Regions from separate parts of the Rhizobium anhuiense bv. trifolii genome, predicted to be linked through region 2. Evidence: riboswitches for the same ligand, from Rfam matches in the RefSeq annotation. Region 2 holds a riboswitch; the other holds the start of a gene.
The links. Region 2 has a riboswitch for FMN ahead of NE851_RS25205 (6,7-dimethyl-8-ribityllumazine synthase). Riboswitches for the same ligand answer to the same signal wherever they lie in the genome.
Positions count from the first base shown of each region.

Region 1: it holds a riboswitch for FMN, as region 2 does, so the genes downstream of both, ribN (riboflavin transporter RibN) here and NE851_RS25205 (6,7-dimethyl-8-ribityllumazine synthase) in region 2, are expected to answer to the same signal.

Region 1 is NZ_CP098803.1:1,951,249-1,965,924, forward strand. It holds gene lon (endopeptidase La) at 1-1,321, shown strand, start outside; gene hupB (DNA-binding protein HupB) at 1,528-1,803, shown strand; FMN riboswitch at 1,953-2,106, shown strand; gene ribN (riboflavin transporter RibN) at 2,192-3,100, shown strand; gene NE851_RS18255 (esterase-like activity of phytase family protein) at 3,196-5,394, shown strand; gene NE851_RS18260 (aldo/keto reductase) at 5,576-6,562, opposite strand; gene NE851_RS18265 ((R)-mandelonitrile lyase) at 6,805-7,206, shown strand; gene NE851_RS18270 (class I SAM-dependent methyltransferase) at 7,212-7,817, opposite strand; gene NE851_RS18275 (hypothetical protein) at 7,983-8,336, shown strand; gene NE851_RS18280 (glutathione peroxidase) at 8,466-9,014, shown strand; gene NE851_RS35370 (hypothetical protein) at 9,060-9,272, opposite strand; gene NE851_RS18285 (hypothetical protein) at 9,720-10,115, opposite strand; tRNA gene NE851_RS18290 (tRNA-Val) at 10,216-10,291, opposite strand; tRNA gene NE851_RS18295 (tRNA-Asp) at 10,708-10,784, shown strand; tRNA gene NE851_RS18300 (tRNA-Asp) at 10,869-10,945, shown strand; gene NE851_RS18305 (NADH-quinone oxidoreductase subunit A) at 11,192-11,557, shown strand; gene NE851_RS18310 (NuoB/complex I 20 kDa subunit family protein) at 11,548-12,132, shown strand; gene NE851_RS18315 (NADH-quinone oxidoreductase subunit C) at 12,152-12,754, shown strand; gene NE851_RS18320 (NADH-quinone oxidoreductase subunit D) at 12,818-14,008, shown strand; gene NE851_RS18325 (hypothetical protein) at 14,008-14,280, shown strand; gene NE851_RS18330 (NADH-quinone oxidoreductase subunit E) at 14,297-14,676, shown strand, end outside.
Region 2 is NZ_CP098803.1:3,327,707-3,342,382, reverse strand. It holds gene NE851_RS25245 (LysR family transcriptional regulator) at 1-732, shown strand, start outside; gene NE851_RS25240 (DUF1194 domain-containing protein) at 846-1,622, shown strand; gene ampC (class C beta-lactamase) at 1,683-2,840, opposite strand; gene NE851_RS25230 (LysR family transcriptional regulator) at 2,966-3,850, shown strand; gene NE851_RS25225 (antibiotic biosynthesis monooxygenase family protein) at 3,921-4,289, opposite strand; gene NE851_RS25220 (MarR family winged helix-turn-helix transcriptional regulator) at 4,388-4,864, shown strand; gene NE851_RS25215 (cytochrome b) at 4,845-5,378, shown strand; gene NE851_RS25210 (VOC family protein) at 5,519-6,208, opposite strand; gene NE851_RS25205 (6,7-dimethyl-8-ribityllumazine synthase) at 6,513-6,947, opposite strand; FMN riboswitch at 7,026-7,169, opposite strand; gene NE851_RS25200 (SRPBCC family protein) at 7,429-7,875, shown strand; gene NE851_RS25195 (GCG_CRPN prefix-to-repeats domain-containing protein) at 8,061-8,369, shown strand; gene NE851_RS25190 (hypothetical protein) at 8,588-8,812, opposite strand; gene NE851_RS25185 (adenylate/guanylate cyclase domain-containing protein) at 9,029-10,147, shown strand; gene NE851_RS25180 (winged helix-turn-helix domain-containing protein) at 10,219-10,863, shown strand; gene NE851_RS25175 (MFS transporter) at 10,860-12,140, shown strand; gene NE851_RS25170 (LysR family transcriptional regulator) at 12,127-13,053, opposite strand; gene NE851_RS25165 (phytanoyl-CoA dioxygenase family protein) at 13,352-14,275, opposite strand; gene NE851_RS25160 (helix-turn-helix transcriptional regulator) at 14,373-14,676, shown strand, end outside.

The DNA of each region.
Region 1 (14,676 bases), 1.4 Mb from region 2:
GCTCGCCCAGTCGATCGCCAAGGCGACCGGCCGTGAGTATGTCCGCATGGCACTCGGCGGCGTTCGCGACGAAGCCGAAATCCGCGGTCACCGCCGCACCTATATCGGCTCGATGCCCGGCAAGGTCATTCAGTCGATGAAGAAGGCGAAGAAGTCCAACCCGCTCTTCCTGCTCGACGAGATCGACAAGATGGGCATGGACTTCCGCGGTGATCCGTCCTCGGCTCTGCTCGAAGTGCTCGATCCGGCGCAGAACTCGACCTTCATGGACCACTACCTGGAAGTCGAATACGACCTGTCGGACGTGATGTTCATCACGACGGCGAATACGCTGAACATTCCAGCACCCCTGATGGACCGCATGGAAATCATCCGTATCGCCGGCTACACCGAGGATGAAAAGCGCGAGATCGCCAAGCGGCACCTGCTGCCGAAGGCCATCAAGGAACATGCGTTGCAGCCGGAAGAATTCTCGGTCAGCGACGACGCCCTCATGGCGATCAGCCAGCAGTACACCCGCGAAGCCGGTGTCCGCAGCTTCGAACGCGAATTGATGAAGCTCGCCCGCAAGGCGGTCACCGAGATCATCAAGGGCAAGACGAAGTCCGTTCACGTGACGGCCGCCAACATCTCCGACTATCTGGGCGTCCCGCGCTTCCGCCATGGCGAAGCCGAGGGCGAGGATCAGGTCGGCGTCGTGACCGGTCTTGCCTGGACGGAGGTCGGCGGCGAGCTGCTGACCATCGAAGGTGTGATGATGCCGGGCAAGGGCCGCATGACGGTCACCGGCAATCTGAAGGACGTCATGAAGGAATCGATCTCGGCAGCGGCCTCCTATGTCCGCTCGCGCGCCGTCGATTTCGGCATCGAGCCGCCGCGCTTCGACAAGAGCGACATCCACGTGCACGTGCCGGAAGGCGCGACACCGAAGGACGGCCCCTCGGCCGGCGTCGCCATGGCAACCGCGATCGTCTCGATCATGACCGGTATCCCGGTGAGCAGGCATGTGGCCATGACCGGTGAAATCACCCTTCGCGGCCGTGTGCTGCCGATCGGCGGTCTCAAGGAAAAGCTGCTCGCAGCGCTTCGCGGCGGCATCAAGAAGGTGCTGATTCCGGAGGAAAACGCCAAGGACCTGGCGGAGATTCCGGATAACGTGAAGAACAACATGGAGATCATCCCGGTATCCCGCATGGGCGAGGTGATCAAGCATGCGCTGATCCGGCGGCCGGAGCCGATCGAATGGGACGGCACGGTGGAAACGCCCGTCATCGCAACGGTCGAAGGCCTCGATGAGACGGGCGCAACCATAGCGCATTGAGTGGCCTGTGCCACATTTATGCCCCATTGGGACAAAACAGACAAAAAGGCTGGCGGAAACGCCAGCCTTTTTTGTGAAAACGTCATGTAGACGCTTGCTTTTCCTTGATTTGCAGGGCTTTTGGGTTTCCGGCGGGCCTGATGAAACCTATTCTGCGCCTAGCTTACATTTGAGTCGTTTCATACCATTTAGAAAGGGGTGGAAACATGAACAAGAATGAACTCGTGTCCGCAGTAGCCGAAAAGGCAGGACTGACGAAGTCTGACGCGGCTTCCGCTGTTGACGCGGTTTTCGACGTTGTCCAGGCTGAACTCAAGAACAAGGGCGACATCCGCCTCGCGGGTTTCGGCAGCTTCACCGTTTCTCATCGCGCTGCAACGAAGGGCCGTAACCCGTCCACGGGCGCTGAAGTCGACATTCCGGCTCGCAACGTGCCGAAATTCACGCCCGGCAAGGGCCTGAAGGACGCCGTCAACGGCTGATCTGAGATTATCCGCCAACCGGAAACGAGACCGGTTGTGCAGGATTTGAGAGGGGTTCGGCTTTGCCGGACCCTTTTTGCTTTTGGCAGGCCCTCTTGCCTTTTTGCTTTGGCTGACCTTGCTGTCGCGCGGGCTTTAATTTACGACATTTCTGTTCTCAGGGCGGGGTGAAACTCCCCACCGGCGGTAAGGGTCTCGACTCAAGCCCGCGAGCGCCTTCTCTCGCGTCGAAGCGGGGAGGGGTCAGCAGATCCGGTGCGATTCCGGAGCCGACGGTTAAAGTCCGGATGGAAGAGAATGAGTGTCGGCTGTGCGAAGGGCAGGGATCTGCCCCGTGTCGCTTGGTCGTGGCTCATGCGTCCTGATTTATGTTGGTCCCTGGTTTCGGATGAAAGACATGAATCAGACTTCCCTAGCCGCAGAGCCGTCTCGCGCCGTTGTCGGCGCCCTCTGGATGGTCCTTGCCGGCATTGCTTTTTCGCTTCTCAACGTCGTCACCCAATGGCTGACGATGACGCTTGCCTTCCCCTCGGCCTCGGCCGCCTTCTGGCAATATGGCTTCGCCTTCCTGTTTTCGCTGCCCTTCCTTCGCAGGCTCGGCCTTGCGACGATGCGCACGCGCTATCCCTGGCGTCACCTGGCGCGCGTGGCACTTGCCGCGCTCGGCGTCGAGGCCTGGGTCGCCGGCCTTGCTTCGGTGCCGATCTGGCAGGCGATCGCACTGGTGATGACCTCGCCCTTCTTCATCATTCTGGGCGCCCGGCTTTTCCTTGGCGAGCGCGTCGGCCCGGCCCGCTGGGCGGCGACCGCGGCCGGTTTCACCGGAGCGATGATCATTCTGCAGCCCTGGTCGGACGGTTTTGGCTGGGCGGCTCTCCTGCCCGTGCTCTCGGCGCTGCTGTGGGGCGCCTCGTCGCTGATCACCAAGAGCCTGACGGGCATCGAACGACCGGAGACGATCACCGTCTGGCTGCTCGTGCTGCTGACGCCGATCAATGGCGGGCTGGCGCTTGCGGCGGGCTTTGCCGTGCCGACCGGTGCAACGCTTGCCCTGTTCCTGCTGGCGGGGCTTTTGACCGCGGCAGCCCAGTATTTCCTCACACTTGCCTATGCCGCGGCCGATGCCGCCTATGTCCAGCCTTTCGACGATCTGAAGCTGCCGTTGAACGTGCTGGCCGGTTGGCTGTTCTTCGGTTATGCGCCGGCGGGTTATCTCTGGCTGGGAGCGGCTCTGATCCTCTCCGCGTCGCTTTTCATCATGCGAAACGAGATGCGCAGGGAGCGCAAACCCGCCTGAGGTGATCCGGCGAAAAATGCCGCCTCTGTCATGCCTCTGTCATGCCGCTCCCGCAGAAAACTCATGTTTCGAATATTCGACACATGGGGGATTTCATGACCATTTCATCGCGCAAGGCAGCGCTTGCTGCCGTGCTTCTCGCATCCGTCGCCTTTCCGGCCGCGGCCGAACCAGTTTTCAACCGCATCGCTTCCTTCCCGGTCGCCCAGAACCTGCCTGATGACAAGGACAAGCTGTCGGTCAGCTCCGCCGAAATCATCACTGCGACCGACGACGGCAACACGCTGATCTATAGCGACAGCCCGCTCGGCGCGATCGGCTTCATCGACATCACCGACGCCAAGGCTCCGAAAGCCGGCGGCGCTGTCATGATGGACGGTGAGCCGACCTCGGTTACCTCGAGCGCCGGCAAGGCGCTCGTCGCCGTCAACACCTCCGAAAGCAAGGCAAAGCCCTCGGGGCGTCTCGCGATCGTCGATGTCGCGACCAGGAAGATCGAGAGCACTTGCGATCTCGGCGGCCAGCCGGATTCGATCGCCCTCAACAAGGACAAGACGCTCGGCGCCATCGCCATCGAAAACGAGCGTGACGAAGAGGTCAATGACGGCAAGATCCCGCAGATGCCGGCCGGCGACCTCGTCGTCTTCCAGGTCAGGAACGGCACCGTCGATTGCGGCACCATCAAGCATGTGGCGCTGACCGGCCTTGCCGGCGTCGCCCCGGAGGATCCGGAGCCGGAATTCGTCGCCTTCAACGGGTTGAACGAGATTGCGCTGACGCTGCAGGAAAACAACGAGATTGTCATCATCGACGCCAATACGGCCGCGGTGAAGACGCATTTCTCCGCCGGCAGCGTCGATCTGACCGGCATCGACACCAAGCGTGACGGCGCCCTGAAATTTTCAGGCGAATCCAAGGGCGTGCTGCGCGAGCCCGACGCCGTGAAGTGGCTCGACGACAACCGCCTCCTCGTCGCCAATGAAGGCGACTACCAGGGCGGCTCGCGTGGTTTCACCATCTTCGACAAGACGGGCAAGATTCTCTACGAATCGGGCGCATCCTTCGAACGCGCTGTCGCCCATATCGGCCACTATCCGGAAAGCCGGTCGGGATCGAAGGGCGTCGAGCCCGAAGGTCTCGAAGCCGCCAAATTCGGCGACGAGCAATATTTCTTCCTGCTCGCCGAACGCGCCTCGGTCGTCGGCGTCTATAAGGATACCGGCGCCGATCCCGAACTCGTCCAGTTGCTGCCGTCCGGCATTTCGCCGGAAGGCGCGATCGCCATTCCTGCGCGCAATCTGCTTGCAACCGCCAACGAACTCGACCTCGGCAAGGACGGCGGTGCGCGCTCGCATGTGATGATCTATGAGCGCTCGGAAGGCGAAAAGGCCTATCCGCAGATCGTCTCCGCCGACAAGGACGGCAATCCGATCGGCTTTGCAGCTCTTTCGGGTCTTGCTGCCGTTCCGGGCAAGCCGGGCATGCTCTATGCCGTCAGCGACAGCGTTCTCGGCTCGCAGCCGACGATCTACACGATCGATGCCAGCAAGAAGCCGGCCGTCATCACCGAGGCCCTTGTCGTCAGGCGTGACGGCGCTCCGGCCCAGAAGCTCGACATCGAAGGCATCGCGGCTGCCGCCGACGGCTCCTTCTGGCTCGCCTCGGAAGGCTACAGTGAACGTCTCGTTCCGCACGCCCTCTATAACGTCAATGCCAAGGGCGACATCAAGGCCGAGATCGCCCTGCCGAAGGAGCTTGCCGCCAACGAAATCCGCTACGGCTTCGAAGGCGTGACCATTGTCGGCACCGGTGACGATACGACACTCTGGATGGCGGTGCAGCGCGAGTGGGGTGACGACGAGAAGGGCTTCGTCAAGCTCGTCTCCTACAATCCGAAGAGGAAGGAATGGGGCGCCGTGCGCTATCCGCTCGACAAGACGGAAAGCGGCTGGGTCGGCCTGTCGGAAATCTCGGCCCAGGGCGACAGCGTCTACATCATCGAGCGCGACAACCTGGTCGGCGATGCCGCCAGGCTGAAGAAGCTCTACAAGGTCGCGATATCGGAGCTGAAGCCCGCCAAGCTTGGCGGTGCACTGCCGGTCGTCAAGAAGACCGAAGCACACGACTTCCTCGGTGAACTCAAGACCGCGACCAACGGCTATGTGCTCGACAAGCTCGAAGGCTTCACCTTCGACGCCTCGGGCAAACCCTACGCGGTCACCGACAATGACGGCGTCAGCGACTCCTCCGGCGAGACACTGTTCTTCCCGGTCGAGCTGAATGCGACAAACTGAAAGCTGCCCCTCGCCCTAGCCCTCTCGCCGTAAAACGGGGAGAGGGGACGTGCCCTGCGAGAGGTGTACGGGGAACGGAGGCGTTGCGGCATGGTCCCTTCACCCCGCGAGTGGGGAGAAGGTGGCGGAAGCCGGATGAGGGGCCATCTGGCCTCCCCAGCAAAGAATCAGCACTCCGACTCTACCAGCGCTGATGCACATGCGGCGCGATCAGCCGCTCGTAGATTTCGCGGGTTGCGGCCATGACGTCGGCCGAAAGCGGTGCAAGGTCGGCGGCGGCTGCGTTGGCCTTGGCCTGCTCGGCATTGCGGGCGCCGGGGATGACGACGGTGACGGCTTCAGCCATCAGGATCCAGCGGAGGGCGAAGGCGGCCATGGTGGCGCCTGCGGGCACCAGCTTGCGCACCTCTTCCACTGCCTGCAGGCCGACCTCGAAGGGCACGCCGGCAAAGGTCTCGCCGACATCGAAGGCCTCGCCGTGACGATTGAAATTACGGTGGTCGTCGCTGGCAAAGTGCGTGTCTCGGGTGATCTTGCCGGAGAGGAGACCGCTTGCGAGCGGCACGCGGGCGATGATCGCCACGTTCTTGCGGCGCGCCTCTTGGAAGAACAGGTGGTCGGGGCGCTGGCGGAAGATGTTGTAGATGATCTGGATGCTGACGACGCCGGGATATTCGATCGCCTTCAACCCGTCCTCGACCTTTTCGACGCTGACGCCGTAACCCTTGATCTTGCCGGCCTTCTGCAGAGCGTCCAGGCTCTCGAAGACCTCCGGTTGGTAAAGCACCTCGCGCGGCGGGCAGTGCAGTTGCACGAGGTCGAGGCTGTCGACCACGAGGTTCTTGAGGCTGCGATCGATGAAGCCTTCGAGATTGGCCGTGGTGTAGCCTTCGGCGACATGCGGGTTGAGGCGGCGGCCGGCCTTGGTGGCGACCATCGGGCGGGCGCCGCCGCGCGTCTTCAGCACGTCGGCGATGATTTTTTCCGAGCGGCCGTCGCCGTAGACATCAGCCGTATCGATGAATGTCATGCCGGCATCGAGTGCGGCATTCAGGGCGGCGCGTCCGTCCGCCTCGCTGATATCGCCCCAGGAGCCGCCGATCTGCCAGGCGCCGAAGCCGACATTGGTGACGGTGAAGGGCATGCGGCCAAAAGCATGGTGTTTCATGAAAAATCCTCCCTACTGCATGTCGCCTGAAACTGTGTAGGGATAACGACATGCATAAAAACAAAGAGCCAAGGCGCGTCGCATGAAGCAAGCGCGATGCGATGCGCTTTGGTGATGAAAGACATTGGAATTATCAGTCGGGCGACTTTGCGGCAATTGTCGATCCGGCTTTGATTGGCCGCCTCGATGAAATATCGTTCCGCCACAAGGCTTCAACCGCAATGAATGGAAAAGGAAAGATCATGGAGATCAAACCCGCCGGCTCTCGCCCCTCGACGAAGCCACCGGCCGACTATTTCACCGGCGCCGTCCGCCAGGATCCGCTGATGGAAGCGCCGGCGCCGGCCCGGGCGAGGGCGGTCTCCGTCACCTTCGAACCCGGCGCCCGCACGGCCTGGCATACGCATCCGCTCGGCCAGACACTGATCGTCACATCAGGCAAGGGCCTCGCCCAGAGCTGGGGCGGGGACATCCGCGAAATCCGCCCCGGCGATACCGTCTGGTTCGCACCTGATGAAAAACATTGGCACGGTGCTGCCCCGGATACGGCGATGACGCATATTGCCGTGCACGAGGCGCTGGACGGCAGCCATGTCGACTGGATGGAAAAGGTCAGCGACGAGCAATATTCCGGCAAAGTGTGAGCGGATCAGAGCCGTTTCAGGCAATAGGAAAAATGCGCGTGCGATTCGACCGTCAGGAACTCGAATTGCCAGCAGTAATCCTTGCAGAACTTGGTGACCGCCTCGACGACGCCATAGACGATCGGTTTGACCGTATTGCCGGTGCAGAAATCATGCCCGGCAATGCGCCCCGTCCGCTTCACCTTCTTGTCGCAGAGCAGCAGTTCCTGCCAGGTGAGATCGAAGGAATGGTCGGTATCGATATAGGCCCAGTCGAGGAAATCGTCCTCGAACTCGGCAAGCTTCTCCAGCGACGTGCCCTGCATCAGGTGCAGCCGGCCGGCCGCGATCTCGGCCGCGAAATTCGTGTGGATCGCGTCCAACCCGGAGCTGTAGCGATCCATCGACCAGGGATCGATGAGGTAGAGCTGCGCCGGACGGTTCTTTTCCAGGATCTCCGCCGTATATTCGCCGAAGGCTGCGCCGACCTCGACGCCGATGCCGCCGTTCGGGATCCGGTAAAGCAATTCGCCGCGGTCCGGCAGCAGCCGGGCATTCTCCATGTGATGGGCGCTGAGCGGAGTGCGCGGCATGCTCGCCCGGAGCGCCTGCCTTTCTTCACGTGTCTTCATCTCGGATCTCGGGATTGCGGGCGACTGACGGCCCTGATGCGGTTTGACGGGAAGGTAGGAGCGACTGGTGCCGATGACAACCGCATGACGGGAATTTGCTTCTTTCGGACAAACCGCTAAGTTCCATCTGTGAACTGACGAAAAAGCCTCGGGAGGAGCGATTTCATGAGACGCATGTGGCCTGAAGAATTCAACGCCATCATCAGCGGAGCTGAGGAGGTGATGTTGGAAACACCAGCCGAGGCCGGCGAAGCGCCGCTGCAGCGCAAGGCGCTGAAGGCGCGAATCACCATGCAGGATTATGAGCGGATCTGGCCGCTCGCCGAGATGCGCTTCCGGCTTGGCGAAAGGGATGGCAAGGCCATCACCCTGATCACCACCAATCCCCATTACCACGCCTGGCACCCGAAGGACGGCGGCAGCGTCGATTCCGTGTCGGACAGCGGCCGCCATTACAAGACGGATTATCTCATCGTGCACTTCCTGCTCGACGATGTGAAGGAAACGTCTCCCGCCTGAGGCTGAGGCCCGGTGCGGCCGGAAGCCGCACCGGCGTCCTGTGGAAGCCAAGTTGATCCCGACGCTGATGACAACGGCGGCGATATCGCTAACTTGGGCGAACCATATCCTTACGAATTGGAGGTTCCCGTGACAGGCAACGTGCTGGATATCCCGGTCAAGACTGTGGATGGTCGCGAGACCACGCTCAACGAATACAAGGGCAGGGTGCTCCTGGTCGTCAATGTCGCCTCGAAATGCGGGCTCACGCCGCAATATGAGGGGCTGGAAAAGCTCTATGGCGAAAAGCGCGAGCGCGGCTTCGTCATCGCCGCTTTCCCCGCCAACGACTTCAAGGGCCAGGAACCCGGCACCGACGCCGAGATCCTCGACTTCTGCACCAGCGCCTACGACGTCACCTTCCCGATCTTCTCGAAGATCTCGGTCAAGGGCGAGGCGCAGCATCCGCTTTACCGGCAACTGACCAAATCGGGTGTCGCGACGACCGGCGACGGACCGATGCGCGAGCGCCTGAAATCCCACGGCATGACAGGCGGCGACGAGGACGACATCCTCTGGAACTTCGAAAAATTCCTGATCGGCCGCGACGGCAGAGTCGCCGCCCGTTTCGCGCCTGACGTGACCGCAGATGATTCGCGGCTGGTTTCGGCGGTGGATAAGGAATTGGCGAAGAAATGAAGGCCCTCGGGCGACACCAGTGGCGTCTGGACTCTCAGATAGTCTTCAGATTCCAAGCACGGTCACAAGCGGGGGCGTAAAGTCCTTGTAGCCCAGTCTCGGCCAGTCACACCTTCTGTCGAATCGCGTTTTTGGTTCGTGGCGCTGGCATTTCGGATTCGTCTTGAAGGCGTATCCGGGCAGGCTGACATAGATGGCACTTGGCGTGCAAAGGGCAATCGCGATGCACAGCGTCAATGCGGAGCATAGGGTCCTCATGACAAACCTCCAGGCGTCGTAAGCCTTCAAGCGCGGAGACTTTCCGGGCGGCGAATTCTCCCACTTTTGCCGGTCTCCATCCATTCGCCCAATAGGAAGTGGCGCGAAGGCGGGGAGTAGCCCGTTTTGTGGAGCGCTGCGGGGATGGCGTATCTGAAGCTGCCGGGCGTAACGCCTTGGTGCGCGGGAACGTCTTGCCGAATGCCGCTTCGAGAACGCAGACCTACCCGCACTCGGCCACGGTCGCAGTCACTCCAGCCAGAAGCGGGCAGAGATTTTGATAGCATGAGGTTGATATAGGACTGATCGCCGCTTCGCCTTACGTCGCTCTAATGGTGGACGATTCGCGGCTGGTTTCGACGGTGGACCAAGAACGGGCGAAGCGATGAAATGGTGACGATGAGTGCCCGCCAGACGGAAGGCGTACCCATCACCCCAATCACCCAGTCACTTCTGTGTCAGAGAAAATGAGAAGGCGCATCGGGCGCCGCTCATAAATGAAACGCGGTTCTGGAAAAACGAAAACCTATATTCATCGCCACTTTGACCGCTGTCTCTAAAAGATGCGGGGAATCGGCTGATTTTGCTGAAGACGCCGCGCTGGCTGGCTTTCATGATTTCCAGGCTGCAGGCTGAATTGTCGGCATCGACCGAAAAAACAATCGGCAGATCCGACTGCATTCTCAGGAGATATGTTCTGGCTTCGCGGCCCGGAGTTTCTCCCGACGTAGTCATCGTCTGGTCTCCGACAGACAGGAACACCTCTTGCGCGGGCTCCTTGGCAATGCACGGCGCAGCCGCGCTGGCGAGAAGCAGCGCGGAGGTGATGGCAACGATTTTCATGAGGTGTCTCCTGACGAAACACCTTGCGCAGATCGTGACCGGATTAGCGAGCGAATTCGGAAACCCGAATCGGATGGACAAGCAGCGGAAACTTTGGAAATGGTGGGCGATGAGAGACTCGAACTCCCGACATCCTCGGTGTAAACGAGGCGCTCTACCAACTGAGCTAATCGCCCATCGCAAACGAAGCCGGATCGGCCTGCCGCGTTGGTGGCCGTGATCTATGCGGAACGCGGCAAAACCGCAAGAGTGTTTGTGAAGATTTTTTGATTTTTTTGGTGGTGCTCCCGTGTCTTGCCCCGTGTCTGGCAATGCCGCTTAGGTTCGGCTCGGCTGTGGAAAAGTGAGGGGAGGGTGGCGAGCATCTCCGTTTCGAAGGCGCTGCGTCTGCGCCTGAGCATCGCTGCGGAACACGGAAGTGCCGGCTTTTGTTCGTCTGGCACCCAACCCGCCGAAACATTTCACAGACTGTCATGGTTTTGTCTCCAAACCTGCTTGACACTAAAAGACGAACCCCGTAGTTAGCCGCTCATCGAAACGGGCAGCCGTTTTGGTGAGGGTGCGAAGGCATCCGGACTGCTTGAAATGAATTGCGGGTGTAGCTCAGTTGGTTAGAGTGCCGGCCTGTCACGCCGGAGGTCGCGGGTTCGAGCCCCGTCACTCGCGCCATTTCAAGTCTTTGTAAAACGCAAATGCGATTTGTCGTTTGTCCGGTTTCTTCATCCTCGCGGCCGCCAATGGCCGATCATATGCGCGGGTGTAGCTCAGTCGGTTAGAGTGCCGGCCTGTCACGCCGGAGGTCGCGGGTTCGAGCCCCGTCACTCGCGCCATTTTCTTCCGAAAGCCATGCAGTTTCCAATGGTCAGACATGCAGCTTCAGGCAGCTTGCGTGGATTTGTCGCGACATCGTTGCATCTGCTTGATAATGTCCGCGCGCGACGCGTCGAATTGCCTATGTAAATCTCTTGCGCCGGGGCGTCGGCTGCGCTAACCACGGCTTGTTGCAACGCACGTTCGCTTGCCGGGCATTTGCCCAAATGCGCGCCTGGCGCCTCCGGCAAGCAGGGATGAACATGATGACTGAACTGCTCAGTTCTTATATTCCGATCGCTATCTTCATCGCTATCGCGCTCGTTATCGGCCTGGCGCTGCTCATTGCGCCGTTCGCCGTGGCTTTCAAAGCGCCTGATTCGGAAAAGCTCTCGGCTTACGAATGCGGCTTCAACGCGTTCGACGACGCCCGCATGAAGTTCGACATCCGCTTCTACCTCGTGTCGATCCTCTTCATCATCTTCGACCTCGAAGTCGCCTTCCTCTTCCCGTGGGCCGTTTCCTTCGGCGCCATCGGCTGGTTCGGCTTCTGGTCCATGATGGTCTTCCTTCTCGTGCTGACCATCGGCTTTATCTATGAATGGAAGAAGGGAGCCCTGGAATGGGAGTAGCCCCTGTGAGCAATCAGCCCCTCGTCGCCCAGCAGCCGAAGGGGATCATCGATCCCTCGACCGGCAAGCCGATCGGCAGCAATGACGCCTTCTTCGGCGAGATCAACAACGAACTCGCCGACAAGGGTTTCCTTGTCACCTCGACCGACGAGCTGATCAACTGGGCCCGTACCGGCTCGCTGATGTGGATGACCTTCGGTCTGGCCTGCTGCGCCGTCGAAATGATGCAGCTGTCGATGCCGCGCTACGACGTCGAGCGCTTCGGCTTTGCGCCACGCGCCTCGCCGCGCCAGTCCGACGTGATGATCGTCGCCGGCACGCTGACCAACAAGATGGCGCCGGCGCTGCGCAAGGTCTACGACCAGATGCCCGAGCCGCGCTACGTCATCTCGATGGGCTCCTGCGCCAATGGCGGTGGCTATTATCACTATTCCTATTCGGTGGTGCGCGGTTGCGACCGCATCGTGCCGATCGACATCTACGTGCCGGGCTGTCCCCCCACGGCGGAGGCGCTGCTTTACGGCGTGCTTCTGCTGCAGAAGAAGATTCGGCGTACCGGCACGATCGAACGCTAAGGGTTAAGGACAAGGCAATATGAGTGAAGCCCTGACTGAGCTTGCGTCCTACCTTGGTGAAGCGCGCGGCAACCTGGTCGCCGCATCGCAGACGAAGTATGGCGAGCTGACGGTGACGACGACGGGTGAAAACCTGGTCGCGCTGCTGACCTTTTTGCGCGACGACGCCAAATGCGGTTTCGTCAACCTGATCGATATTTGCGGCGTCGACTGGCCGCAGCGCGAGCTGCGTTTCGATGTCGTCTATCATCTGCTGTCGCCGAAGAAGAACCTGCGCATCCGCGTCAAGGTCGCGACCGACGAAGATACGCCAGTTCCCTCGGCCTGCGCCGTCTATCCCGGCGCCGACTGGTTCGAGCGCGAGACCTGGGATATGTACGGCGTGCTCTTCACCGGTCACCCGGACCTGCGCCGCATCCTGACCGACTACGGTTTCGAAGGCCACCCGCTGCGCAAGGACTTCCCGACGACAGGTTTCGTCGAGGTCCGTTACGACGACGCCGCGAAACGCGTCGTGTACGAGCCGGTCGAGTTGAAGCAGGAATTCCGCAACTTCGACTTCATGTCGCCATGGGAAGGCACCGACTATGTGCTGCCCGGTGATGAAAAAGCGAAGCAATAAATTAAAGGCGGCTGGCGGCTTTCGCCGCCACTCATCGGTTATCTGAGAACGCGAGCCATCGCCATGACAGAACATAACGTCCGCAACTTCAACATCAACTTCGGACCGCAGCATCCGGCGGCGCATGGCGTTCTTCGTCTTGTCCTGGAGCTTGACGGCGAAATTGTGGAGCGGGTTGATCCGCATATCGGCCTGTTGCATCGCGGCACCGAGAAGCTGATCGAGACCAAGACCTATCTTCAGGCCGTGCCCTATTTCGATCGCCTCGACTATGTCGCGCCGATGAACCAGGAGCATGCCTATGCGCTGGCCGTCGAAAAGCTGCTCGGCATCGAGATTCCGATCCGCGGCCAGCTGATCCGCGTGCTCTATTCGGAAATCGGCCGCATCCTCTCGCATCTTCTGAACGTCACCACGCAGGCCATGGACGTCGGGGCGCTGACGCCGCCGCTCTGGGGCTTCGAAGAGCGTGAAAAGCTGATGGTGTTTTACGAGCGCGCCAGCGGTTCGCGCATGCACGCTGCTTATGTCCGCCCGGGCGGCGTCCATCAGGACCTGCCGGAACAGCTCGTGCAGGATATCGGCGACTGGTGCGACCCCTTCCTGAAGGCGCTCGACGACATCGACGACCTGCTCACCGGCAACCGCATCTTCAAGCAGCGCAACGTCGATATCGGCGTCGTCTCGCTGGAAGACTGCTGGGCCTGGGGCTTTTCCGGCGTCATGGTGCGCGGTTCGGGCGCTGCCTGGGATCTGCGCCGCGCCCAGCCTTATGAATGTTATTCCGATCTCGAATTCGACATTCCGATCGGCAAGAACGGCGACAACTACGACCGCTACCTGATCCGCATGATCGAGATGCGCGAATCGGTCCGCATCATGAAGCAATGCGTCAATCGCCTGCTGTCCGATGCCAAGACCGGCCCCTTCTCGTCGATCGACGGCAAGGTCGTACCGCCGAAGCGCGGCGAGATGAAGCGCTCGATGGAAGCGCTGATCCACCACTTCAAGCTCTATACCGAAGGCTACCACGTGCCGGCCGGCGAAGTGTACGCCGCCGTCGAGGCGCCGAAGGGCGAGTTCGGCGTCTATCTCGTCTCCGACGGCTCCAACAAGCCTTATCGCTGCAAGATCCGCGCGCCGGGTTATGCCCATCTGCAGGCGATGGACTTCATGTGCCGCGGCCATCAGCTTGCCGACGTCGCGGCCGTGCTCGGCTCGCTCGACATCGTCTTCGGCGAGGTGGACCGCTGATGCAGCTTCTGCCGCTGGCCGTCGCACTCCTTCTTTCGGCATCCGGAGTTTCGGCTCAGGAGGCCGATAGCCTCGGCACGCCGCTGGGCCATAAGGAAGAGACGCCGCCGGCGCAGCAATCGTCCATGGGCGAGCTTTTGTCCAAGGGCTATCAGATCAAGGCTGCCGTTCCGAACGGCGGCAAATTCGTAGTGTTTATGCAGAAAGACCAGTCGGCCTATGCCTGCGAAATGCAGTCTTTGACCGCTTCGCGGTGTGGAACCCTAAACTGACAAGGCGTGAGGAAGAATGTCCGTTCGTCGATTAGCCGAAGATCAATTTCAGCCTGCCGCATTCGCCTTCAGCGATGAGAATGCGGTCTGGGCGGACAAGACGATCCAGAAATACCCCGCCGGCCGCCAGCAATCGGCGGTCATTCCGCTATTGATGCGGGCGCAGGAGCAGGACGGTTGGGTCACGCGCGCGGCGATCGAAAAGATCGCCGACATGCTCGACATGGCCTATATCAGAGTGCTCGAGGTCGCGACCTTCTATACGCAGTTCCAGCTGCATCCTGTCGGCACGCGCGCCCATGTCCAGGTCTGCGGCACGACGCCCTGCATGCTGCGCGGCTCGGAAGCGCTGATGTCGGTCTGCAAGAGCAAGATCCATGCCCATGCCTTCGAGCG
Region 2 (14,676 bases):
CTCACGGCGCAGGGCAGGGCCTATTTCGATCAGTGCAGTGAACCGCTTGCCCATCTCCTCGACGCCGAGGAGGTGCTGACCGAGACCCAGAAAAAGCCTGAAGGTCTGCTGAAGATCTCCGTGCCCGTCATTTTTGGACAGGAGGCCTTCTACGAATTCGTCTCGGCCTTCCTGAAGACATATCCGAAGATTCAGGTCGATCTCTTCGTCACCAACCTGTTCCTTGATCTGATCGCGGAGAACATTGATCTCGGCATCCGCTTCGGCGATCTCAAGGATTCGACCATCGTTGCGCAGCGGCTCGGGAAGAGCGTACGCTATCTGGTCGCCGCGCCGGACTACCTGAAGGGCAGGGTGCTTCCCTTAAAGCCCGAAGACCTGAAGGACCATCAGTGCGTTCTGCTGAACGGTCGCAACGGCGAAGCGGAATGGCATCTCGTCAGCGGGCGCAAATCGATCGACGTGCATGTATCGGGGCTGGTATCGAGCCGGGATTTCGATGCGGTGAGCGCCTTCACCTATCGCGGACACGGGATCGGGTTGTTGCCTTCGACCTATTGCGACGAGCAGATCAAAAGCGGCGAGCTTATCCGCCTGCTGCCGGACTGGTCGTCCGAAGAAATTTTCGTGCATGCCGTCTATCCCACGCGCCGCTTCCTGCCCTCCCGGTTGCAGGTCTTTCTCGAGGCGCTGAAAACATGGAAGAGCCCCTTGTGGCTTCCCTTGCATTGACGGCTTTCGATTCCATCACCGAAAATTGAAGCTGGGCGCACGGCCGGGCATCCTGCGTCGGCCAAGCTGTGTTAGAGTTCGCTGGCCTGGATGGTGCGGGGATTGGATTGCCAATGCTGACGACACTTGCGGTGCTTATGGGTCTTTCCGGCCTCGTCCCGGCCGCGCAGGCGGGGGGAAGCGAGGTCGACGCGACGCTGGTGCTCGCCGTCGACACCTCGCGGTCGATGGATTTCGAGGAGATCGGCATCCAGCGCGAGGGTTATGTCGAAGCGCTCAAGCACAAGGAATTCATCGACGCGGTGAAGGGCGGGCTGACCGGCCGCATCGCCATCAGCTATTTCGAATGGGCCGGTTATGTCGTCCAGGATTCGGTGATCGACTGGCAGGTGATCGAGACGGAAGAGGATGCGATCGCTTTTGCCGACAAGCTCGAAGCCCGGCCGATTGCCACGCAGCGGCGCACATCGATCTCCACCGCGATCGCCCAGGGCGCCAGCATGATCGTTTCCAGTCCCTTTCAGTCCAGACGACAGGTGATCGATGTCTCCGGCGACGGGCCGAACAATTCGGGCAATCCCGTCAGCCCCGCCCGCGACAAGGCGGTGGAAGCAGGCATGATCATCAACGGCCTGGCCATCATGCTGCGACCTTCCGATGCGCCCAACGGGCTCGACAAATATTATGCGGACTGCGTGATCGGCGGGCCCGGCGCCTTCGTGCTGCCGGTCCGCAAGATCGAGGATTTTGCCGTTGCCGTGCGCCGCAAGTTGGTGCTGGAGATCAGCGGCCTTTCCCCGCCGGCGACGGTGCAGAAAACCGCCGGCGGCGAGACGGGTGCCGACTGCCTGATCGGTGAGAAGCAATGGCGGGACATGTTCGACCGCTGATGCCAGAACCGGATGTCGTCCGAAAACCGCGCACACTTTTCGGCATCATGCTCTACCGGGTCAGGGCGCCGAAATTATATCAGTCAGTATTCGGTAAGCGGCAGAGACGCGATCCTCGTTGGGATAGTTTTTGTTGGCCAGGATGACGATGCCAATCCGCTCTTTCGGGATGAAGGCCACATAGGCGCCGAAACCATTCGTCGAGCCGGTTTTGTTGATCCATTGATCGTCGCGCGGCTCCGCTGCAGGCGTCAGTTGCTTGACGGGAATGGTCTTCAGCATCGCGCTGGAATTGTTGTCCATCAACGTCGTCAGCGTGGTGGGATAGGAATACTGCTCCCAAATAAGGTCTTGGGTCATCGCGCCGACATCGAAGTATTCCCGATGCGTATTCGTGATCGCCCGCTGGAACGTCTCGTCCAGCTTGACCAGGCCCATGTTCGCGTCGACGAACCGGATCATGTCGCTCGCTGTCGATTTGACACCATAGGCTTCCGATGAAAGAGATGCCGACGTCATCCGGGCGGGATCGCCGCTCCGCTTGTAGCCTTGGGCATAGTCCGCCATTCGCGATTTCGGCACATCGATGAACGTGCTTTTCAATCCAAGGGAGGGAAACAATTTGCCTTCCATCAAAGCGACGAAACCCTCATCCATGCTTTTCGCCGTTATATATCCAAGCATTCCAATGCTTGGATTGGCGTAAGTTCGATGGGTCCCAGCCTCGTATGAGGGGCGCCAGGTTTTAAAATAGTCGATCAGTTGTTTTTCGGTTTTGATGTCATCGGGAACCTGCAGCGGAAACCCACCAGCCGTATGCGTGGCCAAATTCATCAGCGCGACTTCGCCGAAAGGCTTTCCCTTCATCGACGGAAGATATTTGCTGACCTGATCCGACAGTGAAAGTCGGCCGATCGCTTCCGCGTAGGATGTCAGGGTCACCGTAAATGTTTTGCTGATCGATCCCAGTTCGAACATGGTGGTCGCAGTGACCGGCCTGCCGGTGTCCTTCGAGACGACACCGTAATTGAAGATGTGGTTCTCGCCGTCGACGGTGATGGCAACGGCCATGCCGGGGATGCCGTATTTGTCCATGACCGGTTTGATCGCAGCGTCCGAGATGGCTTTGAGCTTCATCTCGTCGGCCGCAAAGCCACTTGTAGAAACGCATGTCGAGACCAATGCGGCCGATAGAATTCCTAGCCAGTCACACTTCATTTTTTCATCCTCTGGAAGCAGCTTTCTCAGCGCCAAAGGGCGCATGAGCATGGCATTTAGCGGCACTGTTTTGTGGCGGCAAACGATGATATCTCGGAGGAAACACAAGAAAATCTATGGCTAAAATGGTTCGGCAATTCCTTCCTTTGAATGGCTTGAGGGCCTTTGAAGCTTCGGCGAGACATCTCAGCTTCACCCGCGCCGCGATCGAGCTTTGTGTTACCCAGGCCGCTGTCAGCCAGCAGGTCAAAAGCCTGGAGAAGCGATTGGGCGTTGCCCTTTTCCAGCGCCTTCCAAGGGGCCTGAAAATCACCGCAGAAGGTGAAGCTCTTTTGCCGACGTTGACCACTTCCTTCGATCAAATGGCAATCACGCTGGACAGGATTGAAGCCGGTCAGGTTCGGGAATTGCTGTTTTTGGGCGTCGTCGGAACCTTTGCTGTCGGCTGGTTATTGCCAAGGCTTCCGGATTTTCAACAGCGTCATCCCTTCATCGACGTGCGCATTTCGACAAACAATAATCGCGTCGACATGGCCGCTGAAGGACTGGATCTCGCCATTCGCTTTGGCAGCGGCTCCTGGCACGGCACGGAAGCCTCGCGTCTGTTCGACGCTCCGCTCTCTCCACTCTGCACCCCCAAATTGGCGGAGCGTTTAAGGTCGCCCGCAGACCTACTCGAGGCGACGCTTTTGCGCAGTTACAGGGCCGACGAGTGGAGCACCTGGTTTGCGGCAGCGGATGTTCCTCCGGCGGCGCAGGTCAACGCAGGCATCGTTTTCGACTCTTCCGTCGCCATGACGGAGGCGGCGCTGCAAGGATTGGGAATCGCTCTGGCGCCGCCGTCGATGTTTTCCAGGCACCTGTCGTCAGGGGCTCTAAACCAACCCTTTCCCACGACGATATCATTGGGGAGCTATTGGCTGACCCGACTTCAATCAAGGCCGCCAACGGCAGCCATGCTCGCATTTTCCGATTGGATAATGTCGCAGATGTCTTCCACATCTCAATGAGACCTTCTGGCGCGGAGTCGAGGGACCGGACCGCGAAGATCCATGTGCCCGCTCTCAGGGAACGGGCTTCCTAGGCGACGCAGATGCCCGGCACGGCGACCTTCTGGAAGAGGTGCGGGGAGGCAACGGCCGAGGACGGGTAGGAGGAGAGCTTTGCCCTGAACTCTGGATGCGAGAATGCCGCCCTGAAGTCGGCGGTCGATTCCCAGACGGCATAGTTGAGATAGGCAGGACTTTCGCCGATAGCCCGGTGAAGCTGGGTCGAGATGAAGCCCGGCTGGCGTTTCATGAAGGCCGCATCGGCCTGCCAGGCTTCAAGGAAGGCCTGCTCGTCGGCCTTGTCGAGCGTGAAGAGATTGATGAGGACGATCGCGGAAGCATCGAGCGCGATTTGACGATCGATCGGGAAGGCGGGGTCCATCGGACGCATGAGTGACATGGTCGGCTCCATCTGAATTGATTACATGATGTCAATCTGGTGATAAGGATACATATTTCCTTTGACACCATAATGTCAATATAGGTACATGGTGACAAATGCAAAGACCTCAGCGAAGCCCGGCTGGAACAGCCTTGACCGACCTCATTCTGGATCTCTTCCGGCTCAACAACCGGATGATCAACGCGGGCGACAAGCTCGTCGAGGGGCTCGGTCTGACGAGCGCCCGATGGCATGTCCTCGGCACTGTGGCCACGGCAGATCGGCCGCAGCCAGTCGCGTGGCTGGCGCGCGACATGGGGGCCAACCGCCAGAACGTCCAGCGCATCGTCAACGATCTGGACAAGGAAGGGCTTCTGGCGTTCCAGCCCAATCCGCATCACCGGCGGGCACAGCTCGTCGTGCTGACGGACAAGGGAAAACAGGCATATGAAACCGCCATGCACCTGCAGGCGCCGTGGGTCGATATGCTCTCCGAAGGGCTTCAGGTCGAGGATCTCAAAACCACGCACGCCGTCATGAAGGCGCTGCGCAGCAAACTGGAAGGAAATGGAGATGTTGAAGAGCAGGCCTGATCGCTATGGCGCAATAGCGATCTCGATCCACTGGCTGAGCGCGGTTCTGATCCTGGCGCTGCTCGGCTCCGGCTTCCGGGCCGCCAACGCCGTGGACGCGGCGACCAAGGCTGGGCTGCTGCGCTTCCACATTCCGGTGGCGGTCATCGTCCTGCTTCTCACGGCTCTTCGCCTTGTCTGGTGGTGGCGTTTCGATCGCAAGCCTGCGCCGGTTAAGGCATCGCCTCGCTGGCAGGCGCGCCTCGCGCGCTTTGTCCACGTCGCCTTTTACGTCTTCATTCTCGGCATGGTCGCCAGCGGCATCGGGATGATGATCCTCAGCGGTGCCGCCCCCGCCGTCTTCGGGACACCCGGCGCCATGCTGCCTGATTTCACTGCCTATCCGCCGCGTGGCCCGCATGGGTTAGGCGCCTTGCTGCTTGTCGGCCTGCTGGTCTTCCATGCCGGCGCTGCGCTCTTTCACCAACTCGTCCGCGGCGATCACCTGCTGCGGCGGATGTGGTATGGCGGCTGAGGTCGGCTGACGAGGCGGCGAGGGTGTCTGAACCGAGAGCCGCTACGAGGAAGGCAGACACGATAAAACGTCTCGGCGCGATGCGTGCCGAGACGCTTGTCAAACGATGTTGCCGTCTGCGATGACGCTGGAGCCCGTGCCTATAGCGGCAACTGCTTGCCGGCCTGTTCGCTGACCATGTATTCGGCGTACCAGTCCGGCCAGCCTTCGTCGTGCTTGCCGCCGTTTCGCTTCTCGTGTTCGCCGTGGGCGGTTGCCGCGCGGCGCAGTGCTGCCGCAAGCTCGGTGGAAGTCGTGAATTTCGTTTCGTCGGCGTCGATGCGTCCGGGCAGCCGCGTGGTGACTTCCTGGAACAGCCAGCCGTTGCCGTCCGGATCCTTGAACGAGGCGAAGGAGCGGTAGCTGCGATGTTCGGGATCGCGGCCGGCGATGCGCAGCCGCCCGAACAGATAGGGCTCGTCCCTGCCGGCATAGACGCCGGCAGCGTCATGAAACACGTCGCTGACCTCGACGCCGCGGGCGATCAGATCGCGACGGGCAGCCTCGATATCGGAGACGACCAGGTAGAGTCCCTGGGCGGAACCCGGGGCTGCGGCAGTGACATTCTTGCCGAAGATGATCGCGCAGCCGGAGCCGGGCGGGGTAAACTGGATCACACGGAAATCGGCGTCATTTGCAAAGTCGGCGTCGAGCCGCCAACCCAAGCCGTCGTAAAAACGTTTGGCGCGGTCGACATCGGAAACGGGGATGACGACCACCTCGAGCTTGGTGTCGACAGGCTGTGATTTTGGGGTTTGCATGGGGGTTTCGCTGCGCAGTGCATTGCTCATCTTCAGCTCCATGGGGTTTGGGATGCGTTAAGAATGGCGATACATGTCAGCGGTCAGTGGACCACAGCGCGGTCGGGCCGTCGAATCAATTATTCTGTCGGATTTGGCCGGTATTGGCGGATTCCGCTGCGACACAAGGCCTGTTGCTCCGATCCGCGGACGTGTCGTTCCCCACCCTTGGGCGTGTCGTTTCCGACCCGCGGGGTGGCAAGGTCAGTCGATCCAGTGAGGCGGCGGGTTAGTTCCCGCCGTCTTCGCTCTTGTGTTGCGGCTCATCGAGCCGCGTTCGGGAAGATGGATCCTACTACGCGGCGAGAGCGGCGCGGGTTTTGCCGATCGTCAGGGCTGCCTTTGCTGCCTCGCGCCCTTTTTCGATGAAGTGCGCACGGTAGATCTGCTTGTGGTGTTCGGTTTCCTGATACTGATGCGGCGTCAGCGAAACCGACAGCACCGGCACGCCGGTATCCATGCCGGCGCGCATCAGCCCATCGACGACGGCCTGCGCGACGAATTCGTGGCGGTAAATGCCGCCGTCGACGACGAAGGCGGCGGCAATGACGGCGCCATAACGCCCGGTTGCGGCGAGATCGCGCGACAGCAGCGGCATCTCGAATGCGCCGGGAACATCGAACACATCGACCTGCTCGGGCGGAACGAGCTGATAGAAGCCATCAAGGGCGCGGTCGACGATGTCGGCGTGCCAGCTCGCTTTGACGAAGGCGTAGCGGGTGGGTGTCATGGTAATCTCCTTTGGCGAACAGACACATCACCCAAGGCGATCACGAACGTTCCCGACAGCCGCAAGGGCGGCAGGAACGCACGTTCTCTTTCATCCGGACTATGACCGTCGGCTCAGGCATCTCACCTGATCTGCTGACCCTTCCTTAAGAAGGCGCTCGCGGGCTCGCAATCGAAACTGCATACCGCCGGTAGGGACTTTCACCCCGCCCTGAGAACGGCGGCGACAATAGGGGGAAGGCGGCGGGCTGGCAATAGGTCGGAAATGCTTTCGTGATCGATGAATCTGTCGATGCGGATCAAGGCTCGCAAAGTGGCGGTTTCGTTTCTCCGTCGATGGCGAACAGCCGATGCCTCTTGCTGAGGATGGGCTTGCCCCTACATGCTCGGGTGAGGACATCCACGTCGGAACAACATAACGGAACAGGATACGCCGTCTTCGCCCGAGGCGGGGCAGGCGACAGCCACCATGGGAGGGAGTGATGCCAGAATCTTTCGTCGTTCACCGCGAGGCGCATATCGCGGCGCCGCCGGCTGCGGTGTTTGCGCTGATGACCGATCCGGAGAAGATCCTGCGCTGGATGGGAACGGAAGCGCAGGTAGAGCCGCAACCGGGCGGGCTCTATCTCGTCAATGTCACCGGCGCCCGCTTTGCGCGCGGCTCGTTTCGCGAGGTGGTGCCGGTTCATCGCCTTGCCTACAGTTTCGGCTGGGACGGCAGCGAAGTGGTACCGCCGGGATCGAGCCTGGTCGAGATCGACCTGATCGAGCAGGGCGGCGGAACGCTGCTGCGGCTCACCCATAGCGGCCTGCCCAGCGCCGATCAATGCGCCGGCCATGCGGAAGGCTGGGCCCATTATCTCGGGCGGCTGACCGAGGTCGCCGCCGGGCGTGATCCGGGTCCCGATCCTTTTTACGGCAGGACATGAACGGTTTTGCGCCGGCAGCAGGGTGCCCGGAAGCGTTTGCCGCAGCGGGGAATACTGCCGGCCGGCGCTGCGATCGGCTGTCCGAAAGCGCTTCTTTTGCTCCCGCAAACATGAACGCGCAGTTCATCTCCAGTTCAATTTGGCGCTCCTAAAGTGATTGCGGCTGGATTGAAATGGAGTTCTCGATGAAGGCACTTTCTATCGCGGCTGCCTTGCTTGCCGGCAGCCTCTCGATCGGTACAGCTGAGGCGATGCCGATTGGAACAATCAATGTGCAGAGCAATGTGACGAAGGTCGACTATGCCTGCGGTCGCGGCTGGCACCTGACCCGCTGGGGCGAATGCCGGCGAAACTGGCGCCGCCCGCCGCCAGTCGCTTTCTACGGTGGTCCGCCCCGCTGGGGCTGGGAGCGGCGTCACCGGGATTGGGATGGCCCGCGCTGGCGCCATGAGAGGCGCTGGGATCGCGACCGTCGTTGGCGGGATGATGACTAAACGTCTCGCTTAAAGCGCGTCGCGTCAAACCGGAGTCATGCGACGCGCTTTAAGTCTTTGATTTATGCATGTGGTTGTCCCAAAACCGCTGCACGCTTTTGGGCGACATGCATGAGATCGAGATGGACGAAGGCCGGAGCGATTTTCGCCCGGCCTTTTCTGATGAAACGGCTTCGCCGACGCTGACAGGCAGCGTTCTCTGGATTTGTCCGATATGGTCAAATACTGCTGACGAGCCAGTACTTGCCGTCGATCAGTTCTTCAAGCTCAACAGGATCCTTGACGCCGAATTCGAACCATTCGACGAGTTCCTTCGCCTTGCGGCTGCTCTCCTCCGCCGTCAGCTCGACCTGATATCTTTCGCACCATCGCCGGAGGATCGACGTCAGCAGCGTCATGTCATCCCCATCCAGCGGATCTTTCGGCCAGAATATCGTGCCCATCGTACCCCTCAATCACACGATGACGAACGATCCTATAATGGAATCAAAGTCGCGCAAGTTTAAAGTGTTTATTTTTTGTTTTCCACCGCGCTGGACGGTTTTCGACAGGCGATGCGGACGCCTTTTACAGGCGTCGGACTGGTCGCTGAAAAACGTCTCCGCGATCACCCCGGCGATATCCTTGCGGACGTCCACGTCGGCATGCGATGTTGAGCGATGGATCTGCCGTCTCCCCTTGCCTGGCTGGTTGACGAGGCCGGGGCCTCGCCTGGTCCCGAACGGTTTCTGGCCGAGCTCGGGCGACGGTTGCTGGCCGATGGCCTGCCGCTTTCCGGCGGGGCGCTGACGCTTTCGGTGCCGCATCCGATCATCGCGCGGCGCACCTGGCTGTGGCGGGCCGAGACCGGCGCCGTCATCGAGGCATTGGCCTTCGCCGCGGCCCCGCAAAGTGAGGCCGGGCGCGAGTGGCTCGCCGGGTTGGGGCCGGTATGGGAGGCAAGGATCGGGCCGCCGCGGGACAAACAGGCATCGGACAGCCCGCTACTCGGCTGGGCAGGGATTGCCGACGGGGCAGGGGGCGGTGCATTCGCTCCGGCCGAAGCCAGCCTGCTCTGCGAGGTCGCGCGTTTTGCCGCAGCGCCGCTCGCCGCTTTGGCGGCGCGGGAGGCGCGGGCCGCGCTGCTCGAAGCCTATCTCGGCCGGCGCAGTGCCGCCCGGGTGCAGGCCGGCGCGCTTGCCCGCGGCACCGGCGAGACCATCCGCGCGGCGCTTCTCTGCGCCGATCTGCGCGACTTCACCGCGCTCTCCGAGGTAACCGAACCTCACGTGATGATATCAGCGCTGGATGCCTGGTTCGACCGCGTCGCCGGCGCAGTGCATGCCTTCGGCGGTGAGGTGCTGAAGTTCATCGGCGACGGCGTGCTGGCGATCTTTCCGGTCACTGTTGCGTCGGGCGAAGGCGATGCAGCCCAAGGGGATCGCGAAGCCTGCGAGGCCGCCCTTCGCGCGGTCGCCGCCAGCCGGGCGGGCATGGCCCATCTCGACCAACTGCGGCAGGCGCAGGGGCTGGCGCCGCTGCCCTTCGGCGCGGCGCTGCATTTCGGCGAGATCCTGTGGGGCAATATCGGCGCGGCCGACCGGCTGGACTTCACCGCCATCGGCCCCGCCGTCAATCTGGTCAGTCGATTGGAGGGGCTGTGCAAGCCGCTCGGCCGAAGCGTGCTGATCTCGGGTGCCGTGGCAGCGAATACGACGACCGCGCTGATGCCGCTGGGAGAGCATACCTTGCGGGGCATTGCCGACCCTTGTGCGGTGTTCACGCTGCCGACGGATTGAGCCACGCGCAAGGCATCTATTATTGCAAAGAAAGCTTTGCAAAGATGTCTTTGCAATAGTAGGCTTCGCGCATGAAAAAACCGCGCCCACAGCCTGTTCAATCCGTCACCGCACCGCGCACCGTCAGTCGCGTCGTGCCGGATCCGACCGCCTTGAAGGCGCTGGCGCATCCGGTTCGGCTGCGCATGCTCGGCATGCTGCGGATCGACGGGCCTGCCACGGCGACACAGCTTGCAGCGCGGCTTGGGCTGAACAGCGGCGCGACCAGCTATCACCTGCGCCAGCTCGCCCAATACGGCTTCATCGAGGAAGCGCCGCATGCTTCGCGGCGCGACCGCTGGTGGCGCGCCAGCCACGAACTCACCTCGGTGCCGGCAAGCGAGGCCGAGGGCGAAGCGCTTGACCTCGACCTCGCCTTCAACCAGGCGGTACTCTCCCTGCAGGTCGGCCAGATGCAGCAGGCGCTGGAGGAGTATGCCGAACTGCCGGCGGAATGGCGCAAGGCGAGCGCTGCCAACGACGTCATCATCCCGATGACGGCGGAACAGGCCGAGGTCCTGACCAGGCAGCTGACCGACATCATCCTCGAAGCAATGCGGGTGGCTCCGCCTTTGGGCGAGGCGACCGCTCCGGGCATGGTGCCTTTCTCGATCATGCTACACGCCTTTCCCTATCCGGGCCGGCTCCCGCATAGCGAGGAGGATGGCGGGTCATGAGAAGGGGTGGGCCTTTCCTGGCGCTTGCCGCCGCCGAGACGCTTTCGCTTTCCGGCACACGGCTGTCGACCATCGCCATTCCCTGGTTGGTGCTGGTCGCTACGGGCAACCCGGTTCTAACGGGGCTGACGGCGATGATGGAAATGCTGCCCTATGTCGCCGCCAAGGCGCTCAGTGGGCCGCTGATCGACCGCGTCGGCACGAAGCGCATCGCTGTCGTCTGCGACGCCGCCTCGGTGGCCGTGGTGATGCTGGTGCCGCTGCTCGACCGGCTCGGGCTGCTTGGTATGCAGGTACTGCTACCGATCGTTTTTGCCATGGGTGTGCTACGCGGTCCGTCCGATGCCGCCAAGCAGGCGATGGTGCCTGATATCGCCGAATTGGCGGCCGTGCCGCTTGAGCGGGTGACCGGTGTCGTTGGCGCCATCGAGCGGCTGGCCTCCACGGTAGGTGCGGCCGGCGCCGGTGCGTTGATCAGCCTGATCGGCCCGGGCCAGGCGCTGGTCGTCAATGCCGTCACCTTCGCCGCCGCCGCGCTGATTGTGGGGGTAGGCATCCCCGGGCTGAAAAGTATGCCCAGGCTGCAACGCATGCCAAGGCTGCAATGCATGCCCGCGCCGCGAGGCACGCCCGAGACTCGGCCGGGCGGAATGTCCTCCTATCTCGGCGATCTCAGGGAAGGCTGGTGCTTTCTGCGCGGCGATGCGGTGCTCGTCAGCATCGTCATCATGGTGGCGACCACCAATCTGCTGGACCAGGCCTATGGGGCGGTGCTGCTGCCCGTCTGGACGCAGAGTTCGGGCCATGGCCCGGAATTGCTGGGGGCGATGTTTGCGGCCTTCACCGGCGCTTCGATCGCCGGCGCGGCGATTGCCGCTGCGATCGGCGAGCGGATGCCGCGCCTGATGGTCTATACGGTGGCCTTCCTGCTGACCGGATTTCCGCGTTTTCTCGTTCTTGCGCTGGACGCGCCGCTCCCCATCATCTTCCTCACCCTGGCAATCGCTGGATTTGCCTCGGGCTTCCTCAATCCGATCCTGTCGGCGGTGATCTTCGAGCGCATCCCCAAGCCGCTGATCGGCCGCGTCACCGCAATGAACGCCGCCCTTTGCTTTGCCCTCATCCCGTTCGGCGGCCTCTTCGGCGGCGCCCTGATCAGCATGATCGGCCTTGCCGCAGCGCTCTCGCTCACCGGGTTCGCCTATCTCGCCGCAACCCTCTTTCCTCTGGCGCTGAAAAGTTTCCGCGGCTTCGACAAGGCTGTCACCGAGAGCTAGCGTCATGGTCGCGTACCTGGCCCCCAAGCTCCTCGACCATCAGATCGATGAAGCGGCTGACACGCGGTTCCAGCAGGCGTTTGTCGGGATAGAGGGCGACGATTTTTGCGTCGTCGGTTTCGAGGTCGGGCAGGATCTGCCGGAGGCGACCGGCGGTAAGATCGTCGGCGACGAGAAAATCGGGAAGCAGCGCGATGCCAAGCCCCGCGAGCGCGGCGTCGCGGATCGCCTCTCCGCTGTCGAGCCTCAGGCGACTGCGGCCCTGCGCCTTGACCCAGGAGCCGCCTTCGCCGCGAAAGCGCCAGCCCTGCCTTTGATGGCGGCTGGCGAAGATCAGGCAATCGTGGGCCGCAAGGTCGTCGATATTGCGCGGTTCCCCGCGCTCAGTCAGGTAGGACGGCGACGCGCAGAGCCGCGCCTTATAGGTGGCGATCACGCGCGAGACCAGGCGGGTATCCGACGCCGTCGCGTCGATCCGGATCGCCAGATCGGAGCCTTCTTCGACGATGTCGGCCGGGCGATCGGTGAAGCTCACTTCGACCTGGATGTCGGGCCAGGCCCGAAGATATTTTTCAAGCAGGGGCAGCACGACGAGCCGCCCCAAGGCATCGGGAACGGTGAGCCTGAGAACACCTTGCGGCGTGCCGCTCTGCCCCGCCACGCTCGCCTCCGCCTCGTCGACCGATGCGAGGATCTGCAGCCCGCGCTGGTAAAACATCCGGCCTTCATCGGTCAGGCCCAGCGTTCTCGTCGTACGGTTGAGCAGGCGCGCGCCAAGCCGGTCTTCGAGGCGGATGACGGCCTTTCCTGCCGCCGAACGGGATAGGCCCATGGCCTGGCCGCCGGCGATAAAGCTTCCGGCATCGACGACTGCCATGAAGATCAGGATATCGTTCAGGTTCGTACGCGGCATCAGGTCACTCGAGCGGTTCGGCTACAGCATAGCTCGGTCAGTCATGCGACAGATTCAAGGTTCGCAGCATCAACGTCCGACGCGGCAGTAAGGTCCGGGCGCTTCGCTTCTGTGTCGACGTCCGTTCGTCAATCAACCTGCCATAGCGGCCATCACACCGGATTGCCGGTCAACAACGGCCGCCGCGACCACGCTGACGGGCGTTTTTGGCCTCGCCTTTCCGCAGCAGCGCCGTCGCCTATACCGGATGATACGCCGGCAGAGCCGGGGCTGTGCCCAATGAGGCCGTCGAACCGCGCTACAGCATGTCGCCGAGACTCCAATGGTTGTTCCATCGGACGTCGATCTCGTCGTCGACATTCTGATATCTTATGTCGGTGGAGAGGCGCAGCCGTCGGCTGCAGTCCTGGTTGGTGGTCGAGGCATGGATCATGTAGGGCGAGTGGAGCATCACATCACCGGCCTCATAATCGGCGGCGAGCCAGCGAGTATCGAAGCGCTCCGCCATATCAGGGAGATCCTTCGAGACCCAGCCGCCTTCGGCCATGTGGCGGTTATAGGCGCTGATCCGCTCTTCCGGAGAAAGATCACCGCTTGCGGCCCGGAACTCGGCCTCCATCTTGATGCCCAGCGCGTGCGAGCCTTCGAGGTAGACCAGGCCACCCATCTCGGCGGGGATGTCGCCGATCGGAATCCAGGCCGTCACCAGGCGTCTGGTGCCGCCGCGGAGATAGACGAGATCATAGTGAGCCGGTGTGGCCGTTGGCGATCCCGGCTGAACGAAACGCATGATCTTGCGCTTGTGCAGATAAGAGATGCCCTGCAGGAAATCGTCCATGAAACGGGCAAGCGGCGGCTGCGCGCAGAAGCCTTCATAGGCGGCAGAGCGGACCAGCGACATCAGGCGCCGGTCCGCCAGGCTCCTGTCGAAGCCGGCGGCAGACGCGATGCCCAGCGAAAAATCGCTGCCGGGCTCGACCAGCCCGGTTTCGGCAAGCCGTTCGAAGACCCAGCGGCGAAAATCGAGGACATCGGTCCGCGGCAGAAGGCGTTTCAGCCAGACATAACCATCGTCCTGGTAGCGGCGGCGGATGGCGTCGACGCCGATGGCGGGATCGGTCGGCGCGAGCCAGCCCGTCCGCTCCGCAGGCAAGGTCTTGCCGTGGGCGGCAAGGGGAAATTCCGGCTTTCGGGCTTGCATCGTTTCGGCGGTAATTGACATTTCAGCCTTCCATCGCTTGAGTTGGCTCGCCATTCGTTAGCTGATCTGTTGGGACAACCGACATAGAGGAAAATCATAGCTGGACTTTTCGCTCACCATGAAAGACGTCGAGGCCATCTATCGGTCACCGCTCGGCGCGGCCGGCGGACTTGCGGTCACCGGCAGTGGCCGGCAGCATGCCCATCATGCGGTGAGGGATCGGAAACTGCCGAGTTTCGCCATCGTGCTGGTGGAGCGCGGGCAGGGCTGGCTGGAAACCTCCGCCAGCGGCCGCTTGAGCTTGGCGGGGCCGGCCCTCTTCTGGCTGTTTCCCAACCGCGCCCATTCCTATGGCCCCGATGAAGCAGGCTGGGACGAGCGCTGGGCGCTTTTCGAAGGGTCCTTCACGCGGGACTTCGTGC